4 regions of the Bacillus marinisedimentorum genome follow, and region 4 is predicted to be linked to each of the others. Evidence: riboswitches for the same ligand, from Rfam matches in the RefSeq annotation. Region 4 holds a riboswitch; each other region holds the start of a gene.

The links. A riboswitch is a leader RNA that binds a small molecule or an ion and turns the genes downstream of it on or off. The one in region 4 is predicted to bind cyclic di-GMP.
Region 1: linked by a shared signal. The riboswitch ahead of A4U59_RS00710 (EAL domain-containing protein) and the one ahead of A4U59_RS04850 (anti-repressor SinI family protein) in region 4 are both predicted to bind cyclic di-GMP.
Region 2: linked by a shared signal. The riboswitch ahead of A4U59_RS02630 (hypothetical protein) and the one ahead of A4U59_RS04850 (anti-repressor SinI family protein) in region 4 are both predicted to bind cyclic di-GMP.
Region 3: linked by a shared signal. The riboswitch ahead of A4U59_RS07075 (aspartyl-phosphate phosphatase Spo0E family protein) and the one ahead of A4U59_RS04850 (anti-repressor SinI family protein) in region 4 are both predicted to bind cyclic di-GMP.

Annotation. Positions count from the first base shown of each region.
Region 1 covers NZ_LWBL02000005.1:51,687-56,256, forward strand. The annotation lists gene A4U59_RS00700 (helix-turn-helix domain-containing protein) at 261-482, opposite strand; gene A4U59_RS00705 (DUF2975 domain-containing protein) at 493-969, opposite strand; gene sda (sporulation histidine kinase inhibitor Sda) at 1,528-1,647, shown strand; cyclic di-GMP riboswitch class I at 1,827-1,910, shown strand; gene A4U59_RS00710 (EAL domain-containing protein) at 1,990-2,706, shown strand; gene A4U59_RS00715 (rhodanese-like domain-containing protein) at 3,169-3,714, shown strand; gene A4U59_RS00720 (undecaprenyldiphospho-muramoylpentapeptide beta-N-acetylglucosaminyltransferase) at 3,798-4,570, opposite strand, start outside.
Region 2 covers NZ_LWBL02000009.1:88,560-93,129, forward strand. The annotation lists gene A4U59_RS02605 (toxic anion resistance protein) at 1-380, shown strand, start outside; gene A4U59_RS02610 (SpoIIAA family protein) at 445-801, opposite strand; gene A4U59_RS02615 (S8 family peptidase) at 1,276-2,397, opposite strand; gene A4U59_RS02620 (hypothetical protein) at 2,630-2,926, opposite strand; gene A4U59_RS02625 (hypothetical protein) at 2,923-3,153, opposite strand; gene A4U59_RS02630 (hypothetical protein) at 3,150-3,374, opposite strand; cyclic di-GMP riboswitch class I at 3,554-3,641, opposite strand; gene A4U59_RS02635 (ATP-binding protein) at 3,833-4,282, opposite strand; gene A4U59_RS02640 (YkvS family protein) at 4,421-4,570, opposite strand, start outside.
Region 3 covers NZ_LWBL02000024.1:12,715-17,284, reverse strand. The annotation lists gene A4U59_RS07095 (hypothetical protein) at 1-393, shown strand, start outside; gene A4U59_RS07090 (hypothetical protein) at 628-900, shown strand; gene A4U59_RS07085 (hypothetical protein) at 984-1,163, shown strand; gene A4U59_RS07080 (hypothetical protein) at 1,297-1,626, shown strand; gene A4U59_RS07075 (aspartyl-phosphate phosphatase Spo0E family protein) at 1,707-1,889, opposite strand; cyclic di-GMP riboswitch class I at 1,927-2,011, opposite strand; gene treC (alpha,alpha-phosphotrehalase) at 2,696-4,375, shown strand; gene treR (trehalose operon repressor) at 4,464-4,570, shown strand, end outside.
Region 4 covers NZ_LWBL02000016.1:28,637-33,206, reverse strand. The annotation lists gene A4U59_RS04860 (HAD family hydrolase) at 1-285, shown strand, start outside; gene A4U59_RS04855 (potassium channel family protein) at 353-1,348, opposite strand; cyclic di-GMP riboswitch class I at 1,577-1,667, shown strand; gene A4U59_RS04850 (anti-repressor SinI family protein) at 1,689-1,904, shown strand; cyclic di-GMP riboswitch class I at 2,282-2,370, shown strand; gene A4U59_RS20790 (anti-repressor SinI family protein) at 2,394-2,552, shown strand; gene A4U59_RS04845 (helix-turn-helix domain-containing protein) at 2,630-2,971, shown strand; gene A4U59_RS04840 (hypothetical protein) at 3,055-3,477, opposite strand; gene A4U59_RS04835 (LLM class flavin-dependent oxidoreductase) at 3,675-4,570, shown strand, end outside.

The DNA.
Region 1 (4,570 bases), on a different contig from region 4:
TGCCGCACTTGTGGCACGTAGTGTAAGCGAAAGCCTGCAGCGGAAAGGTACAGGTAAGTTCCAGTAGACACTATCCTATTCATTCCGCTAAACGGTACTTTAGTTGAAGATGACATTGTTTCGAATTAGAAAACCGACTCCGTTAATTGAGTCGGCCTTCTCTTGCTGATGGAGTTATTCTAAGGCTTTTTCACTTTGTGATCTTATCGGAACCCCTTGCTGTTTTACCAGGTTCATTTTCATTTCTTGCTATGTTTTGTTTATCCTTTTGTGTCTTCATCATTTTTGTATTCTAAAATATCCCCAGGTTGGCATTCTAATGCTTTGCAAATTGACTCTAACGTTGAAAGCCTGATTGCTTTTGCCTTTCCATTTTTCAATATTGAAAGGTTTGCCATTGTTATTCCAACCCTCTCAGAAAGTTCCGTCACGCTCATTTTCCTTTTAGCCAGCATCACATCAATGTTGATTATGATTGCCATTGGTATCACCTCAGACCACTAAGTCATTTTCTGATTTTATAATAATCGCCTCTTGTAAAAGCCTTTGAAGAACAGCAGCGAATACTGCGATCACCATTGAAGCAAAGATAGGGACCATTCCGACTATTATGAGACCCGGGGCATCGTCCAGCTCTGCTGCGAGAAAAACGAATGGCATCATTATCACATAAAAGGCACTGATTGTGATTGCACAGTATTTTATATTCTTTAAAGCTTTAACAGAAATTTGGGAGAAAGCTTCGTTCTTATCAATATAACTTAAAAGCCTGAACGCATTAAACAATGCAATGTAAAACGGTATTACTGTTACATACAAACCTGCTACTATGGGATACAGTATATAGGCATAATCGGGATTTACAGGATGATCGGCTAACCAAACCAACCCAAATACACTTAACGCAAGAACTGGAGTCCCAATAAGAAAAACAGCTATCTTTAAAAAAAGGGGTGAACCATGTTTCATAAAAAGCACCTCGCTTATTTAGCGTTAATATGATTTCAAGACATTATTTATCGTATCACAATAAATAATTATTGTTAATATATTCTTCTTTGATATCAAAAATCCTCTTATCTTAAAAAATGGGCATGTTAAAGGTCAATGCTGTTATTCAGCAGCAAAAGTATAACTCCCATAAATTTGGCTCATTAAACTCCCTCTATTAATTACACTTTTCTCTTCAATGGTTTCCATTCTTTTTGTATTTACTCTGTATGGCGAATGATCAACAACAAACTTTAACCATTCCACTAACAGGTTCGGTTTTCAGCGTAGTGCTGAGGGAGATCACTTCATCACAGCTGTTCTTTGTTTTTTGCAAAACATGAAGTTACAACCCTCAAAAGCCCTAAACAAATGCAGTCCGCTTGCGAACGTTTTGATTACAGTTGTCGGTAAGGAACTCCGTGATCAGCTCAAATACATATGATTAACGATTGGTTCATATTGCCCTCGAAAGGATTGTGTAAAATTGTTACTGGTTAACGAACAGGAGGGAATCGCTTGAATAGTTTGAAATTGTTGGATTGGAAGGAATTACTGGATGCTTACAAAATAGCACTTGAATTCAATTTATCCGAAGAGTTTATAGAACTGCTGCGAGACGAAATAGATAACCGGAATCTCACGGACTCAAAGTAGGCCCCCTCTTTTATAGCAAGAGGGAGTTTTCATTTTACGACTTGCTCTCTCGAATCTTCGTTAGTTCTTTTTTACTTTATTTTTAACATTTTTTATATAAAAAGAGGTAAACAAATGAATAATTATGTCGATATATAGGATTGAAGTAGGATGTATTAATATTTAAATAATATCGTGACTTTCGATAATGGCAAACCTGTTGAAAAGCAGGGACGCAAAGCTACGAACCTAAGGTATTGTTCTACGGTAGTCGGGCCGCCGAAAAAGACACATTACAAGAGATATCTTCGTGTGTGCTTTTTTCACGTGGATATCTTTTTTATTTTGAGAGGAGGGATGGCTTTGCAGGCAAATCAAAGCCTTAAGGACACGTTTTACCATCTGTACCAGCCGATTTATGATCTTGATGCCAACAAAATTTACGGATATGAAGCGCTCCTGCGAACCGGTCAGCAAATGGGCCCTGAAGCATACTTTGAAGAAAAATCGAACCATGACAGTTTGAATGAAGCGGATATGCGATCCGTATACCAGGCGGTGGTCAGATTTTTTAATGGATATACAAGGAAGTGTCATTTGTTCGTGAATGTCTTCCCTTCCACCCTTATGGATGAGCGATTTTTAAAAGAAATCCTGCAATTGAAATGGAAACTTAAATTCCCTGCCGGCCAGGTGGTGTTTGAGATAAGCGAAGCTGAAAAAATTTCGGATATGCAGTTATTTAAAAAGCAAGTGAGAGAACTGAAAAAGCACGGGTTTTCCATTGCAATAGACGACTTCGGGAAGGAATCATCTTCTTTTGAACGGCTGTTCGAGCTGAATCCTTCTTATATTAAAATGGACAAGTACCTTGCTGAAAATCTTCTGAAAAATCGTAGTAAACAGACCTTCCTAAAAGGTTTTGTCCAGTCTATTTCTCCTAAAACAAAACTGATCATGGAAGGGATTGAAGATGTCCGGGTTGCTGAATTCATCCATGATATCGGTATCCCATTAGGCCAGGGTTATGCGCTTGGTAAACCGGATTATCTCTCTGAACCGGCATCTTCTATGAAGTAGCTTTATTAAGTTTTCCTTATCGGAAAGCATTGGAGAAATGTGGAGTGATAACTTTAAAACCAACAACCTAAACTTGAAAGTGATAGGAACATTTTCGGAACAGGATGCAGCTATGAGCAGTGAGAAACTGCTCATTTTCTATTTAGGAAAAAACAGGAAAGGAAGCCGCTGCTTTCTCACCTGTCTTTTTCTATGCGAAGTTGCCAATTATAGCATCCATATGTGTTAAAACAACAAATAATCTGTGTTCAAAGATAATGTTCCAAAAAAATTCTTTAGCATGTGAATACTTCTCAAACTATGGTTCTGCCCTACTCCGCAAGGTATATCAGCAATGTATAATCATAAATGAAGTTGTCCAATTCATAGCATGCAGTCCAATTAAAGGGGGGTGCAAGCTGGTTGTCCGGACATTGTTTTGGGGTTTGAACATTATTTTGAACGAAAACGGAGGGAAACAAGATGTGGTGGAAAAAATCAAAAGCGTTACTTATGATGCTGGTGCTGTCTTTATCTTTGACGGGGTTCCTTACAGCCTGCAGCGGTGATGAAGAGGCGGAAGCGCCTGCAGATGATACGGCGGCAGCTGAAGAAAGTGCGGAAAATACAGAAGCAACAGCAGAGCCTGTTGTCGATGAAACGGCTATCATTGCTGAAGCAGCAGAAGCGTACTTCAACAACCTCCCTGAAAATGTGAACATGATCGATGTGGAAAAAATGAACGAGCAAGTCAGCCTTGCTGCCGACCAGCTTTTCATTCTGGATATCCGTAGCCCTGAGGACTTCACGAAGGGGCACATCAATGGAGCGGTGAACATTCCATTTGCGCAGGTCGGACAAAAGATGGCGGAAATTCCGAAAGATAAGCAAGTCGCAGTCGTCTGCTATTCCGGACAAACTGCTTCACAGACTGCTGCAGTACTAAAAATGGCAGGTTTTAACACCATCATACTTAAGGGCGGATTCCCGGCATGGGAAAAAGGCGGCTTTGATATCTCCACACTTTAATACCGTTTTCCGTCAGCAAAAACGGAACAGCATTCTGCGCTGTTCCGTTTTTTTACTATACCCCTGCCCGTCCGAACCGTACCCTAAGCGTTTTCGATATGGCGGATGATTTCGTCCAGGCTGTCCCGCTTTGCTTCCTGGTGCATTCTGTCTTTATATTCAAACCTGTTGTCATAAAGGTTTTCCACCCGCTCCAGCAATGATTCGGATGTAAGCTCTTCTTCTTCGAGGACAGAAGCGAAGCCTTTCTTTTCAAATGATTTCGCATTAAGGATCTGGTCGCCGCGGCTTGCCTGCCGGGAAAGCGGGATAAGCAGCATCGGCTTTCTGAGAGCCAGAAATTCAAAGATTGAATTCGAGCCTGCCCGTGAAATGACGAGGTCTGTTGCGGCCAGGACATCCGGCAATTCTTCGCTTACATACTCGAACTGCCGGTATCCTTCCCGCCCTGTTAGGCTGCTGTCCACATTTCCTTTTCCGCATAAGTGGACGACCTGGAAACGGTCCAGCAAGTGGTCCAGCGATCCCCTCACCGCATCATTGATTTTTTTCGAGCCGAGGCTACCGCCCATGATCGTAACGACCGGCTTATTTGCATGAAAACCGAGAAACTCCAGTCCTTCGTCCTTGCTCCCATTAAAAATTTCTTCCCGGATCGGCGAACCGGTATGTTCCGCTTTGTCAGCCGGAAGATGGGCAATTGCCTCTTCAAACGTGACAAATATCCTGGTAGCAAACTTCACCGCAATCTTGTTGGCAAGGCCCGGGGTAATATCCGATTCATGGATAAAGACCGGAATACCAAGCAATTTTCCCGCGATGACAACCGGTACGGACACAAAGCCGCCTTTCGAAA
Region 2 (4,570 bases), on a different contig from region 4:
TGAACCAGGCGCTTGTCGAAAAAATACAGTCATCCATTTTAACGGCGATACCGCTCTGGAAAAATCAAATCACCATCGCGCTCACGCTGTTCCGCCAAAAGCGCGCGGTTGAAGCCCAAAAGCAGGTCAGCAAAACAACGAATGAGCTGCTCTTGAAAAACGCCGAAATGCTGAAAACGAACAGCATAGAAACGGCTAAAGAAAATGAGCGCGGGCTTGTTGATATTGAAACGCTGAAACAGACCCAGGAAAATCTGATTTCCACGCTTGAAGAAACAATCCGCATCCAGAGCGAGGGAAGAACGAAACGGCGCCTTGCTGAGCAAGAGCTGGCAAAAATGGAAGATGAACTAAAGCAGAAGCTTTTGGAAATCAAATAATCGAAGTATCAGGCCGGACCGCCAAAAGGTCCGGCCTTGATTAATTATCCGACTGATGACAACATCATTCTTCAATCCAGTTCCAGGCTTCTTCCACTTCGTCAGACTCAAATTGTTTTGTTTCTATACCAGGCAGAATGTCTCCGATTTCCGTTCCTTTTTCCAGAATATCCTGGGGACTGACAACAGCAAACTTGTTATACTGCCCCCATCGTTTCGCATCCAGTTTAACGCCTTCAATCATTCCCTGCAAAGTTGCTCCGTCTAAATCGCTGATGAACGCCAGCACGTTGAACGGCTCATCTTCACCAAAATACCGTTTCACATACTGATCCATTTTCTCAGCATCTTCTTCCGCCGCTTTTCCTGATACTTCTATTACAACCGTTTGTTCATCCCGGGAAGGAAGAATTGTCAGCATCTGAATTGCCTCCTTTATCACGCGTTATATTTATCAGTTCCCGTTACGTTTTATTTTCAATCCGGCTGGGGTCGGCATAACATTTGAAAATAGATGAAAGTCTGGTTTTTCAATTTTCGAACGTAATGAGACTCTTCTATAATTCATTAACTAAAGAGACGATTCATGACTTATCGCACCTTAAAATGCCCACTGGGTTCAGTAAAGGCGCGATTCCGAGCCACTCTTCTTTGAGAAAAGCTTTAACCGGGTTAGCAAATTGGCCAGGCCAGTGACAGTTGATGGCTACAACAACATTAAAGTTTTAGGGTTCCCTTTTATCCTTCACTCGCGGGCAGGTTAGAACGACAAAGAGCTTTTTTAAAAGTTGATATCACATTTATGTATGCTCCCTTTTTTTATTCTGTTAGGTATAAACCCATCACCATTCCACAAGAAAAACCCCGGCAGCCGCCGGGGCTTTTCTTTCATTTTTTATTGAACTGCCGCTTGCACATCCAGCACTCCATTTCCGTAGTAAAATACATCACCAAGCGGAATTGCTGTACTGTTCAAGATACCGCGGACCTGGACATTGCTTAACGATGGATTGTCAGCCAAAATAAGAGCTGCCGCCCCTGAAACATGAGGGGTTGCCATCGATGTCCCGTTAAAGTAGTCATAAGCGTTTCCTGGAACAGAGCTCAGGACATTTACACCCGGTGCCATAATTTCCAGTTCATCACCTACACTGGAGAACGATGCCCTGTTGTTGCTGTCGTCAACTGCACCTACAGCCATCGCTGATGCATATTTGGCAGGATAGCCAATTGTGTTTCTTTTCCCTTTTGCTCCGTCATTTCCAGCAGCCGCAACGACGAGAACGCCGCTGTTATAAGCATTATCAACTGCCTGCTGAAGAGATGTTGAGCCCCTGCTGCCGCCAAGGCTCATGCTGATGACATCCATATCGTTTGAAACAGCCCACTCGATGCCTTGAATGATGCCGCTGTATGTACCGCTTCCGGCACTATCGAGTACCTTGACAGCATACAAATTCGCGGACGGGGCAACACCGAGCACACCAACTGTGTTATTGAGGCCGGCCACCGTACCTGCAACATGCGTGCCGTGACTGTTTCCATCATTATACGGATCCGGTTCCGCAGCGATGAAGCTGGCACCGCCTGCCACACTTAAATCCTCGTGGCTTGCATCAATTCCCGTATCAAGAATCGCAACTTTTACACCAGAACCCGTATTCCCTGTTGCCTGAACATCATCCGCATTGATGTGCGTGATGCCCCACGGAACCGTCTGGCCGATTGCATATGCCTTGTGGTCTTCTTCCACATAAGCGATATTAGGATTATTGGCAAGTGCCTGTACTGCCTGCTCCGGCAGCTTCGCGTGGACAACCTCCATGAATTTGTACTCATGAAGGACTTTTCCGCCCTGGTTTTTCACGATATTTTGGTTGACCCTGTCTTTGAACCCGATCAAATAATCATTGACCTGACCCTTCTCCGGCGCAGCGCTGGCAAAACTGCTGAATATCATTGAAAAAGCCAGCAAGAACGTTAAGATAAATCCTGTGAACTTCCATGGGTTTTTCATACTTATCCTCCTTCTGAAACAGAGAGCAGCCGCTCAAAGTTTCTGAATATTTATAATAATACGATAACATACAAATTACCGATATGTTATTGGGAAACAAGCTTGACAAAACAAGGTGTAATGCGCAATTTGCGCAGCTGGTTTCCCAACTTTTTTAACAACAAAAAAACACCTCAATTTCGAATTAAGGTGTTAAATGCTAGTATTTTGGTTAACAAATCTATAAATACTTTTAATAGGGTAAATAGATCGGATTGATCGGCAATTCATGCAGAATGGAAGTCTCATTTCTCCACTCCACTTTTCTTTCCTTTCTGCCCTCATTGAGTGCAATCGCCTGTAAAGAAAGGAATATATCATTTCTGTTTTTGCCGATGCATCTCTGCAGGTCTTCCGGAATGAACGGATCAAGGCATTCCAGTGTATCCGGGTCGAGTGATACATGAAGGGTCGCTTCCTCCATTAAATCCTGGCAAATCAGCCTGACTTTCCCTTTTTTAAGCTGGATGTCTGAAATCGTATACCTCATGCCTGTTCACTTCTTTCACCGAAAACTGCATGCTGAACTTTTATCGAAGCAGCTGAAAGGTTATTTAGGCACTCCTGCTTAATGAAATCCCTGCATACGAAGTCCTCTATTTCATCCATGACCGTTTGCCTTGCTTTGACAAAATCCATTTCAGATACACCTTTTTCCAGGCGTGACCTTAACTCCATTTCAAAAAATTCGACCGAACCGAAATACACTGTATTCATAATCCGCCGCCCCCTTCGCCTGCTAATTCAATGTTCTCAATTTCATTCCCCAGCAAGTGCCAAACATTTTTCAAGTCTGTATCATAGAAAAGATACGAATCAAGAGATTCATCATACTTCAGCAGCTGTCCGATAAATGACTTTTTACCTGACTGTCTTTTCAACATGACAGACAGCATTCTGTTCTCACGTACCAACCGGTTATAGTTCTGTTTGTCCATAAGCCTCCGACTCCCATTCAAAAAGTAAGGGTCTGTTAAATGACGTTGTTGATTTCCTCTCCAATCACCTTCATTAAAAATCAACATTGTGATTTAACACGACCTAAAGTAAAAAAAGGAATTGCCTCCCCATGGCAATTCCCGCACAGACCAAAGAATATGGATTTCTCCATAAACATTTCGGTAACCCGGCTGTCATCACCCTTTCGAGTATTAGACCCGCAGCTTTGCGTCCTTGCCTTTCGGCCAAGTTTGCCATTATCGATGTTCTTTATCAGAACTATAGATTTGTAGCTAATTATAGTAGTTTAGATTGCATTTTTCAACATAATTTGACACAATTAGGTCTATTCTACCATGTATTTCCTCCTTTAAAATGGTTTTATATTCCAGTCATTAAGTAAAAATAAAACCGCCCTTGATTTTGGGCGGTGAACAATTTGTAAATTAATATTTTTTTAGAATAGAAAAAACGAAAAGTCGACGATTGCCAACTGAATAAGAGCACCCAATAAAGGCCTCTTCACCTTCTTCAATGCATAAATCTTAACTCCTTCATCAGGTGAAGACATTATGGAAAATTTATCCATAATCCTTTTGGCGCCGCGAAGGCCAAGACCAAGACCTCTAGAGGACGGGGGATGGCTTTCTTTCAGCACACGGGGAAGGTCCGTGATCCCTTTTCCACTATCCTCAATTTCAAGGTGGATCCCCCGTTCATTGGAATAACATATGAACCTTCCAGATGATCCGGAATGCTTGATGATGTTATGGGTTAGCTCTGAAACAGAGACAAGCAATTGCTGTTCTTCAAATTTTGAAAACCCAGCATTTTCTGCTACTTTTTTTGCACACAACAGCGCTGCCTTCACATCTTCTTTGGTATGGATTTCCACTTCATATCTCACAGCTGGTCCCCTCTACTGTAGACTTTATATATATAATGTGATTCCCCCGTTGCGGAAGTGGTAAACCTGTTAAGCGCACAAAACCCGGCTGTCCGATGATTCGTAAGGACTGCCGGGTTTTCACCTGAAGTTATAATACTATACGCCCACGCTTTTGACGATCTTGTAATTTTTATGGGCTACAACTGTTTTCTCAAATTCGAATTCCAGTTCATCCAGATGGTCCATTACCGTTAAGTCCACAATTACGCTGTTCGTCAGCACTTTTTCAACCTTTCCGTACCATCC
Region 3 (4,570 bases), on a different contig from region 4:
ACCATTTTACCATTTCTAAGCGCGATTATAATCCTTGCCGGGTGTACACAGCAATTTTCCCTTCATGAAGCTTCGTTGAAAACAGAACGTTTCCTGGAAGCAAAGCCGGTCGTTTACAAGGTGGAAACGGTTGTGGATGAAAGCGGACGCACAGTGAGGAGCACGATTACGACAATTGAGATGCTGCCGAGTGCACAGAGCCGATCCCTTTCAGAACAATATTTGTATACTTTTTCTTCTTTTGCAGGAGGAAGAAGCGGAAACGGGAATTATTATGGAGAAATATGGGATTATTATTCATTAGAAATTTCTTTCCAAACGTTGCGTGCTGCCCCTTTCCATAAAGCTGAAAAAGCGGCCGGTGAAACGGAAATCAAATGGATTTCTGTATAATCTGCTGCATGACGAGCGCCTCTTCTGCATCTGTATGTCTTTTGTCTGATGGAGGATGTCAGCCAGCCAACAAAAGTTCTAAATTTGAAAAAATGACAGGAATTCATATTTTCAACAAGAATCTAAGGTAGTAACGAAAATGCAGAATAATACAATCCGAAATAGGGTAAAGCAATAAAAGGCTAAAACATTCAAGTTTGGAAAGAAGGGGAGCGCTTGGATTTAATTTTCTTTATGAGCATATACATAGTGGCCTGGCTGACTGTCACCTTTTCCATTGTTAGCTTGATTCAATTTCTATACCCTGCCTGGAAGATTCATGCCCTCGTTACATTTTTATACATTGTTGCATCAGGGGTATATGTTGCAAATGCAAGCTGGAACGAATGGCAGATTGCAACTGGTTTTGCCGCATCTGCATACACAGCTGTAGTGTTTGTCAAAACGATAAAGTGCTTCAAGGAAGCGGCAGATAAAAAGGTAGAGGAACTGGAAAAAGGTACTTAAGCCGCAATGACGAAACCCTGTTTGGATGTTAACCTGCAAGGGAAAAGAATTTCGGAGACTAATTGAAGGAGATGTTGTAAAAAATGCCTTTGAATGTTAAAGCTGGAGAGACAAGGATTGTACGATTCAACAATGCGGAAGAAGCGAACAGGTGGTTCCGGGATAATGAGGATGCGGAAATCCTCGATGTAAGATATGGCATTACCTCAGATGACGGAAGTAAATTGGAAGGTTTGCTAGTCATTTATAAAGACAACCATTGATTCATTAAAAGAGGCCGTGGGGCCTCTTTTTCGTTTTCAATAACCATCTTCTGTGTCAGTTTTCCCCTGCCTATGAGTGAATTTTCAAAAATTGGGGTAAAGAATAGTAAACGAGAAACAAAGGTGGGAAAGAATGAGTAACCTCAAAGCTGTCTTCATATGTTCATTCATCTTGCTGTCGGGTTGCGGAGTGCAGGCATCAGAGGAGATCACGAGTGAAAAAGCTGAAAAAATTGCCTTGAGTCAGGCAAAAGAGGATATGATGGAATACAGTGTCGAAAATGCTCAGAAAGACAAGATGCAAGTGTCTAAAGTGGAAAATAATGCAGCGAGTGATGGGTGGGAAGTTTACATCAGCCTGGATGGAGCAAAGGAGGCATCCTGGCTGGCAATGTACCATGTTGGACCTGACGGGGAAATATTTGGCGAAGCATGGCACGCCAAACCTAAAAAGCGCGACTGATCAAGACGGCAAAGCCATAGCCGTCTTTTTTCATGCTTGTGTTTCACATGCTGAAACAGGGTACTTCGAATAACACCTTCCTATGATGTCTGGCCGGTGCTTGATTGCTGTATATAGCCTGTCAATTCATTAAGTTTAGTATCAAGCTTCTTACTCAAATTGATCACTTCCGCGGATGTATACGTTTCAGCTGCCGAAGCCGCTTTATAAAGATTTTGCCGTAATTCCTCTATCTCTGTTGTAAGCCGTTTGTGGCGGTTCATTTCACATCACCCTTTCCGGTCGATTGACCAGAAGTTTGCGAGCAGCTGGCTGGCATGCGAGGAATCGGTTAGCCCCTGTAGCTTTGCGTCTTAAGCTTTCACTTAATTTGCCTTTTATCATATCTCTACCCATTATATCGGTGTAACCAGGGTTATCTTAAGTTATAATACCATATTTACCCTATTTTTTAAATTTATTTCAAAATTATCATTCATTCGTTGGACAAATGGCCAAAAAAGGTTTCCGTAAATGATTGGCTTGTATTCATTCCTTTTCGGGAATGGTGAGGATTATCCTTTACCGCGAACGGGGTAAATCAGATACAACGTTACTTTATCCTGTAATCGTAAGATAACTGTTCCCCTATACGAGTAAAAAATTTAATTGCAGAATTGACTCTACTTGTATAGACAAGTATACTTTGGATGAAAGGATTAACCGAAACCGCTTACGTGATTTATTTTTGTTTTAAGGGAAAATTCATAAGACCGATACAGAACTTATTGTTTATTTTTCATCAAGCTGTGTTAAACCGGATTGTCGTTTTTCGGCAAGGTCATATTAGATGATAGTCTTACAGGGGAACCAACTTCCTATGCAGGCTTCCAGATAAGCCTTCCCATTCATTCCTCGGAGCGGACCTTGTTTCTTCTGTTCGCCCGCAGTCACTTGTATGCTTATAAATGAACAATGCAATCGGACAGAGGCCATCGTCAGCAGCGATTTATGCTGGAATCGGCGAGAGCTGTTCAGCCAGTGCCGTTTCAATATAGACTACCAACCAACGATGTCTGGAGGTTTTAGTATGAACTACAAAGAATGGTGGCGCAAAGCCGTTGTATATCAAATCTATCCGAAAAGTTTCAATGATACAACCGGAAATGGAATAGGTGACATTCCGGGTATCATCGCAAAGCTTGATTATTTTAAAAAGCTTGGTGTCGATGTGTTGTGGCTGACACCGGTTTACCAATCTCCCCAGCGTGATAACGGCTATGATATCAGTGATTATTATGCCGTCCATGAAGAGTATGGAACAATGGAGGATTTCGAAAGGCTGCTTGAGGAAGCACATGGCCGCGGCCTGAAAGTCATCATGGACCTGGTCGTGAATCATACATCTACTGAGCATGAATGGTTCCAGGAATCTCGCAAATCCAAGGATAATCGTTACCGCAACTATTATATTTGGAAAGACGGCAAGGAAAACGGAGACCCGCCGACGAACTGGGAGTCTAAATTTGGAGGTAATGCCTGGCAATATGATGAGCAGACAGGACAATATTACCTGCACCTATTCGATGTAACCCAGGCAGATTTGAATTGGGAAAACGAAGAAGTCCGCCGGCAAGTGTACGACATGATGCATTATTGGTTTGAGAAAGGAATTGATGGATTCCGGCTGGATGTCATCAACTTGATTTCTAAAAACCAGGACTTTCCGGATGATGATTCCGGCGACGGCAGGAAGTTTTACACAGACGGCCCGCGCGTCCATGAATATCTCCATGAAATGAATACGGAAGTCCTGTCAATGTACGAGGCAATGACAGTCGGTGAAATGTCATCCACGACAATAGAAGACTGTGTGAAATATTCCAACCCCGCGCGGGAAGAACTGAGTATGACATTCAACTTCCACCATTTGAAAGTGGACTATCCAAATGGTGAAAAATGGGCGCTGGGTGCGATGGACTTTCTTGCTCTGAAACGTATTCTTACGAAATGGCAGGAAGGGATGTACAAGGGCGGAGGCTGGAACGCTTTGTTCTGGTGTAACCATGATCAGCCGCGGGTCGTCACCAGATACGGAAATGACAAGACGTATTTCAATGAATCGGCAAAAATGCTGGCGACAACGATTCATATGATGCAGGGAACCCCTTACATTTTTCAGGGTGAAGAATTCGGCATGACAAACCCGAAGTTTGATAAAATTGATGATTACCGCGATGTGGAAACATTGAATATGTATAAGCTGCTGAAAGAGGAAAAAGGCTTGCCGGAAAAGGAAATCATTGAAATCATCAAGCAAAAATCCCGTGATAATTCAAGGACGCCAGTCCAGTGGAATAAAGAGAAGCATGCTGGCTTCACTACTGGAACACCATGGATCAATGTTCCGGAAAACTATAAGGAAGTTAACGCTGAAAATGCTCTTGAAGACAGGGAGTCCATTTTCTATCACTATCAAAAACTGATTCAGCTTCGTAAAGAAGTGGATTTGATCACTTATGGCGAATATGAATTGCTCCATGAATATGATCCGGAAATTTTTGCTTATATCCGGAAAGGGGATAACGAAACGCTTCTGGTCGTCAACAATTTCTTCGGCGATGAAGCGAAATTCACCCTGCCGGATCACATTGATGTAAAAGGGTGCATCAGTGATGTCCTCATCGGCAATTATTCTGAGCCGCCCCAGGATTTCAGGAACATGACGCTGCGGCCATATGAATCTGTTGTCTATCATTTGAAAAAATAATTTATAGGCAGGCGGAGGCAACCTTTGCCTGCTTTCATCCATTTTGATTCGGCACTGCCGGACAGCCTGGAAAAAGGAGCAGGGGAGTATGAATAACAAATATAAAATAATCTATCAGGAGATTTCTGAGCAAATAGAAAGCGGAAAAATGAAACCGGATACAAAACTTCCATCCGAGCACGAGTTAATGGATAT
Region 4 (4,570 bases):
GATGTCGAACGCCTGTTAAAAGAACTTGGATTGCAGGGAATCTTCGACTATAAATATTGCTCCTCACGGAAGCCGCTGGCAACAATGTCCCTCTTCCGCAACATTCTTGGCCGTTTCGGGGTTCACGCCCATGAAACATGTTCAATCGGAGACAATTTCATTAACGAGGTGGCCCCTGCCCTGAAAATGGGAATGAATGCGGTCTATATTCATCCGCATCGTCATGAAGCAGGCCATGAGAACCTGGCTGTGGTCCATACACTTTCCAATGCGTTTGAAGTTTGACATGAAGGAGAGGGATCAAATGTGAAGCCTCTTTCTCCAGGAATTCTTTATCTGAGGAGAAGCAGGCTTATTTCTCCTTCGCCGCATCTTCAAACAGCTGCATTTCATCCTTGTTTCCGAAGATGATCAGCAAGTCTCCCTCAGAAAGCTGCTCGGAAGCCAGCGGATTGCTGATCAGCCGGTCTCCCCTTTTGATTGCCGCGATTGTTACACCGAATGCCTCCCTGATTTTTGCCGACTGGATCGTTTTGCCCTGCAGCATGGAGTGCCTTCCGATTACAACTTCCTCGATACTGAACGATTCATTCGGTTCCTCCAGGACCGTATCGACATATTCAACACTGATCGGCTTGATGATGGACATCGCCATACGGCGTCCGCCAATGTTGGAAGGATTAATGACTTTATCTGCCCCTGCCCGTTTCAGCTTTGCTTCTGATTCCAGCTTCTCTGCCCTTGCGACCACCTGAATGTTCGGATTGATTCCTTTTGCGGTCAGTGAGATGAACACATTATCTGCATCATCCGGAAGTGCGGCAACAAGTCCGGCAGCCCGTTCAATTCCTGCTGCAATCAGCGTTTCATCTTCAGTTGCATCCCCCTCTATAAAAAGGACATCATTTGGCATTTCTTCGAGACTGCGGCCGTCTTTATCAATAATGACGGAACTTACCGCTTCATTCCCAAGCTGGGCGGCAACCTGTTCACCGACCCTGCCGTAACCGCAAATAATAATATGGTTTTTCTGTTTCCCGATTACCCTCTCCATCCGCTTCCTCCTTACTGTATCCGAAAATATACCTTCAATCATAATGACCACAAGCGAACCGAGTGTATAGGTCACAAGCCCGATACTCACCGGTATGATTAGCATTGTAAATATCTTCCCGGCGGCGGTCATCGGTATGATGTCGCCATACCCGACGGTCAGTACAGTGATCATCGTCATCCAGAGCGCATCAAAAAGGGACACATCCTCCAGAAGGGAGTAGCCGGCCGTTCCGAATAAGACTAAAAACGCCACACCTGCAATACCATATAACAATGACTTTAACGCATCCATTGCAAACTCCCCCGATTTTTTGTCTAGTCTTTCCCCTTCATCCATTCTACTATGACAAAATGTTTACAATCGTGAACAAGGTAAGAAATATCAAAGATTATTAATCGAAAATCAGCAATAATTTTTTCTTTTATTATATAATAGAAACAGCTTATAAAAGGAAAAGGAGGGACTGGTGTAAACCTTTGCAGAAGCTGACGTGTCAAATTTTCGGACCAAAAAATGACCTTCAGAAAAAGGTAAACCTGTTTGAAAAAACAGGGGCGCAAAGGTTCAGGTCTAAAGGGCGCAATTGCCCCATGGCAGCTGGCCTGCCTGAAAGCGGAACGGAGAATGGGTCATGGCACACATATTTGTGCTAAATGATGAAAAACAGTCTTTTGACCATGAATGGGCAGATTTGATGCGCAAGGCTAAAGAAATGGGTTTTACAGCAGATGAGATTAGAAACTTCCTTTTACACAACGGTCCGCATTCCGACAGCCCCCAGGAGCCGCTCCATTATGTAAGCAAAGGAGCTGTTCCAGGCGGGCAACCAGAAGAAGCTCTCCAGTAGTACTTTCCTTCAGCCTTACCCTTATTGGGGCCAAAGGCTGTTTTTTCTTTCACCCAGGCTTTTACTCACTTTATCGCTTGTTTGGGTATATATTCCTGATTTTATCTTTCCTTTCTTGTGGATTAACGAAATTGTCGAATTTTATATCCTGAAAAGAAAATACACATTCTTCATCTGATTATAGCTTTATTGTAATAAAATCTTTTGCATACCTCCTCGTTTTTCCAAAACTACCCCTATATCGCCGTTACACCCAGCGAATAACTTAAGTTACAATTGTCGTAAAAGTTCGATAACTTTAGCAAAATTAGACAGACTTCTTACTTGTTTCGATTTATCATTACTTGTATAGCTTCCCCGGGTGGAAAATTCAACCTCCAGAACAAGGGCTAACCTGGCCGAAAGGCAGGGGCGCAAAATCACAGGTCTAAGGGAATGATCATTCTATGACAGCTGGATTGCCTGGAAGGGAACATGGAGGGTAAAACAATGGGAACGAACACACGGCTTGATCAGGAATGGGTGGAACTGTTGATTGAGGCAAAGGAAGGAGGTTTAACGAAAGAGGACATAAGCAGCTTTCTGAATGATCCGCAGCATTATCTCCTGCAAATGAAGCACGAAAAGTCCTATATAAAAAATACATAATCCGTTCTATTTACAGAACATCCCCGTTATTGCTATACTGTTAACATAACGAAAAGAGAGCTAAATGAGGGATGGCCATGATCGGAGAACGTGTTAAACGGTATCGGAAAGAAAGAGGACTTTCACTGACTGAGTTAGCAGACCGGGCAGGCGTAGCAAAATCCTACCTGAGTTCAATCGAGCGCAACATTCAATCTAACCCTTCCATACAATTTCTTGAAAAAATCTCATCTGTACTTGGCATAAATGTTGAGACCCTGCTGTTGGATGAAGCGAACAAGGAAGACGCTGAGGAAAATCTCGATCCTGAGTGGGCACAGCTTGTCCAGGAAGCCATGGAATCCGGAGTAAGCAAGGAACAATTCCGCGAGTTCCTGGAATTCAATAAATGGCGGGTCCAGAACACGAAAAAAGATTAAATGCACAATTTGAGCTGCTGCCGATTCCGGCGGCAGCTTTTTCATATGTTAGCCGGCAGCATGCCCTTAACCCCTTTTTCTTTTCAGTGAAGGTGGTCATCTGCCGGTACATTGGTTTCCCAGGCTGTTTTTACCGCCAGTTCCTTCAGCATATTGCGGAATTCCATTTCATATAACGGTTTTCCTTCCATCTGGAAGTGGAATATGTATTTGTTGAGGTATCCGCGATATTGTTTTTTATGGCGGACTGATCCCAAAAGCGACCATTGCTCCTCCCCGGCTGGAAACTCCAGTATCAGCCTGATCCGGTCGGAAACAGGGAAGTTCAGGTGGCTGATGAATTCCAGCCCGTCTGTCATTAACAGTGTGATCAGCACTGTTCCTTTGTTTGTTTTCATATGCTTTTCATCTACCGCCGAAACGGCAATTTTACCTTTGATCGGCTGCTCCAGAAGATGAGTGATGTACATCTTTTTTTCCGTTCCGTTTTCCATTCCATTCTCCATTCCGTCCGCTCCCCTTCGTTCTTTTTAAAGAACTATCACTTTCATTATAAGGTACAAGAAGAAGATGTTAAAACATTATAATGAACATTATTATTCTCTATTAAGAACAAAAAGCTTGTTATTCTCCTTTTTTCTGAGTTTTTCTCCCTGTTTCGAACTTTTTCATTTGTCCATCCCGCCACTGGAGGCTAATGTAGATGGTGAAGGATGTAAAGGAAGGGATTCCGATCATGAAGTTAAGTATTCTCGACCAATCACCGGTAACAGAAGGAAAAACTGCCGCAGATGCACTGATGGCAACACTCAAACTTGCTGAAGCCGCCGACCGGTTAGGCTACACCCGTTACTGGGTGGCGGAGCACCACCAGCTCTATAATCTCGCTTCCCCCTCACCGGAAATTATGATATCAAAAATCGCTGACAGGACAAGCAGCATCCGTGTCGGCTCAGGCGCTGTGCTGCTGCCGCATTACAGCCCGTATAAGGTTGCCGAAACATTCCACATGCTCTCCGTCCTCCATCCTGGCCGGATTGACCTCGGAGTCGGGCGTGCACCAGGCGGTCCCCCGCATGCAACAATGGCGCTCAGCGGCAACTACCTTGAAAATGTCCGCCGTTTTCCTGAAGATATGTGTGATCTTGCCGGATGGCTCTCAAATTCTCTTCCCGGCGATCATGAGCTCAAAGAAGCGGAGGCTCATCCGCTGCCAGGCATTCCTCCTGAGTTATGGCTGCTTGGAACGAGTGAGAAAAGCGCGAAGCTTGCTGCCGAAATCGGCGTTCCGCTTGCATTCGGCCATTTTATGAGCAATTCAGACGGACCTGCAGCAGTGCACCAGTATCGCACAGACTTCCAGCCTTCCCATTTTTCCAGTGAGCCGGAAGTGATCATCGCCATTTCCGCCATATGTGCCGAATCCGATGAAGAAGCGGCCAGGCTTGCACGTAATGCTGCTGCGAGAAGTGTCATAAAAGAAGAACAGGATCTCGGTCGTAAAGTGCCTTTTATAACGAATCCTGTTGAAGACTTGTATAAACACCTCACACCTGAACAGCAGGAAACCGCTGATATGAAAATGGAAAAAGATGTGAT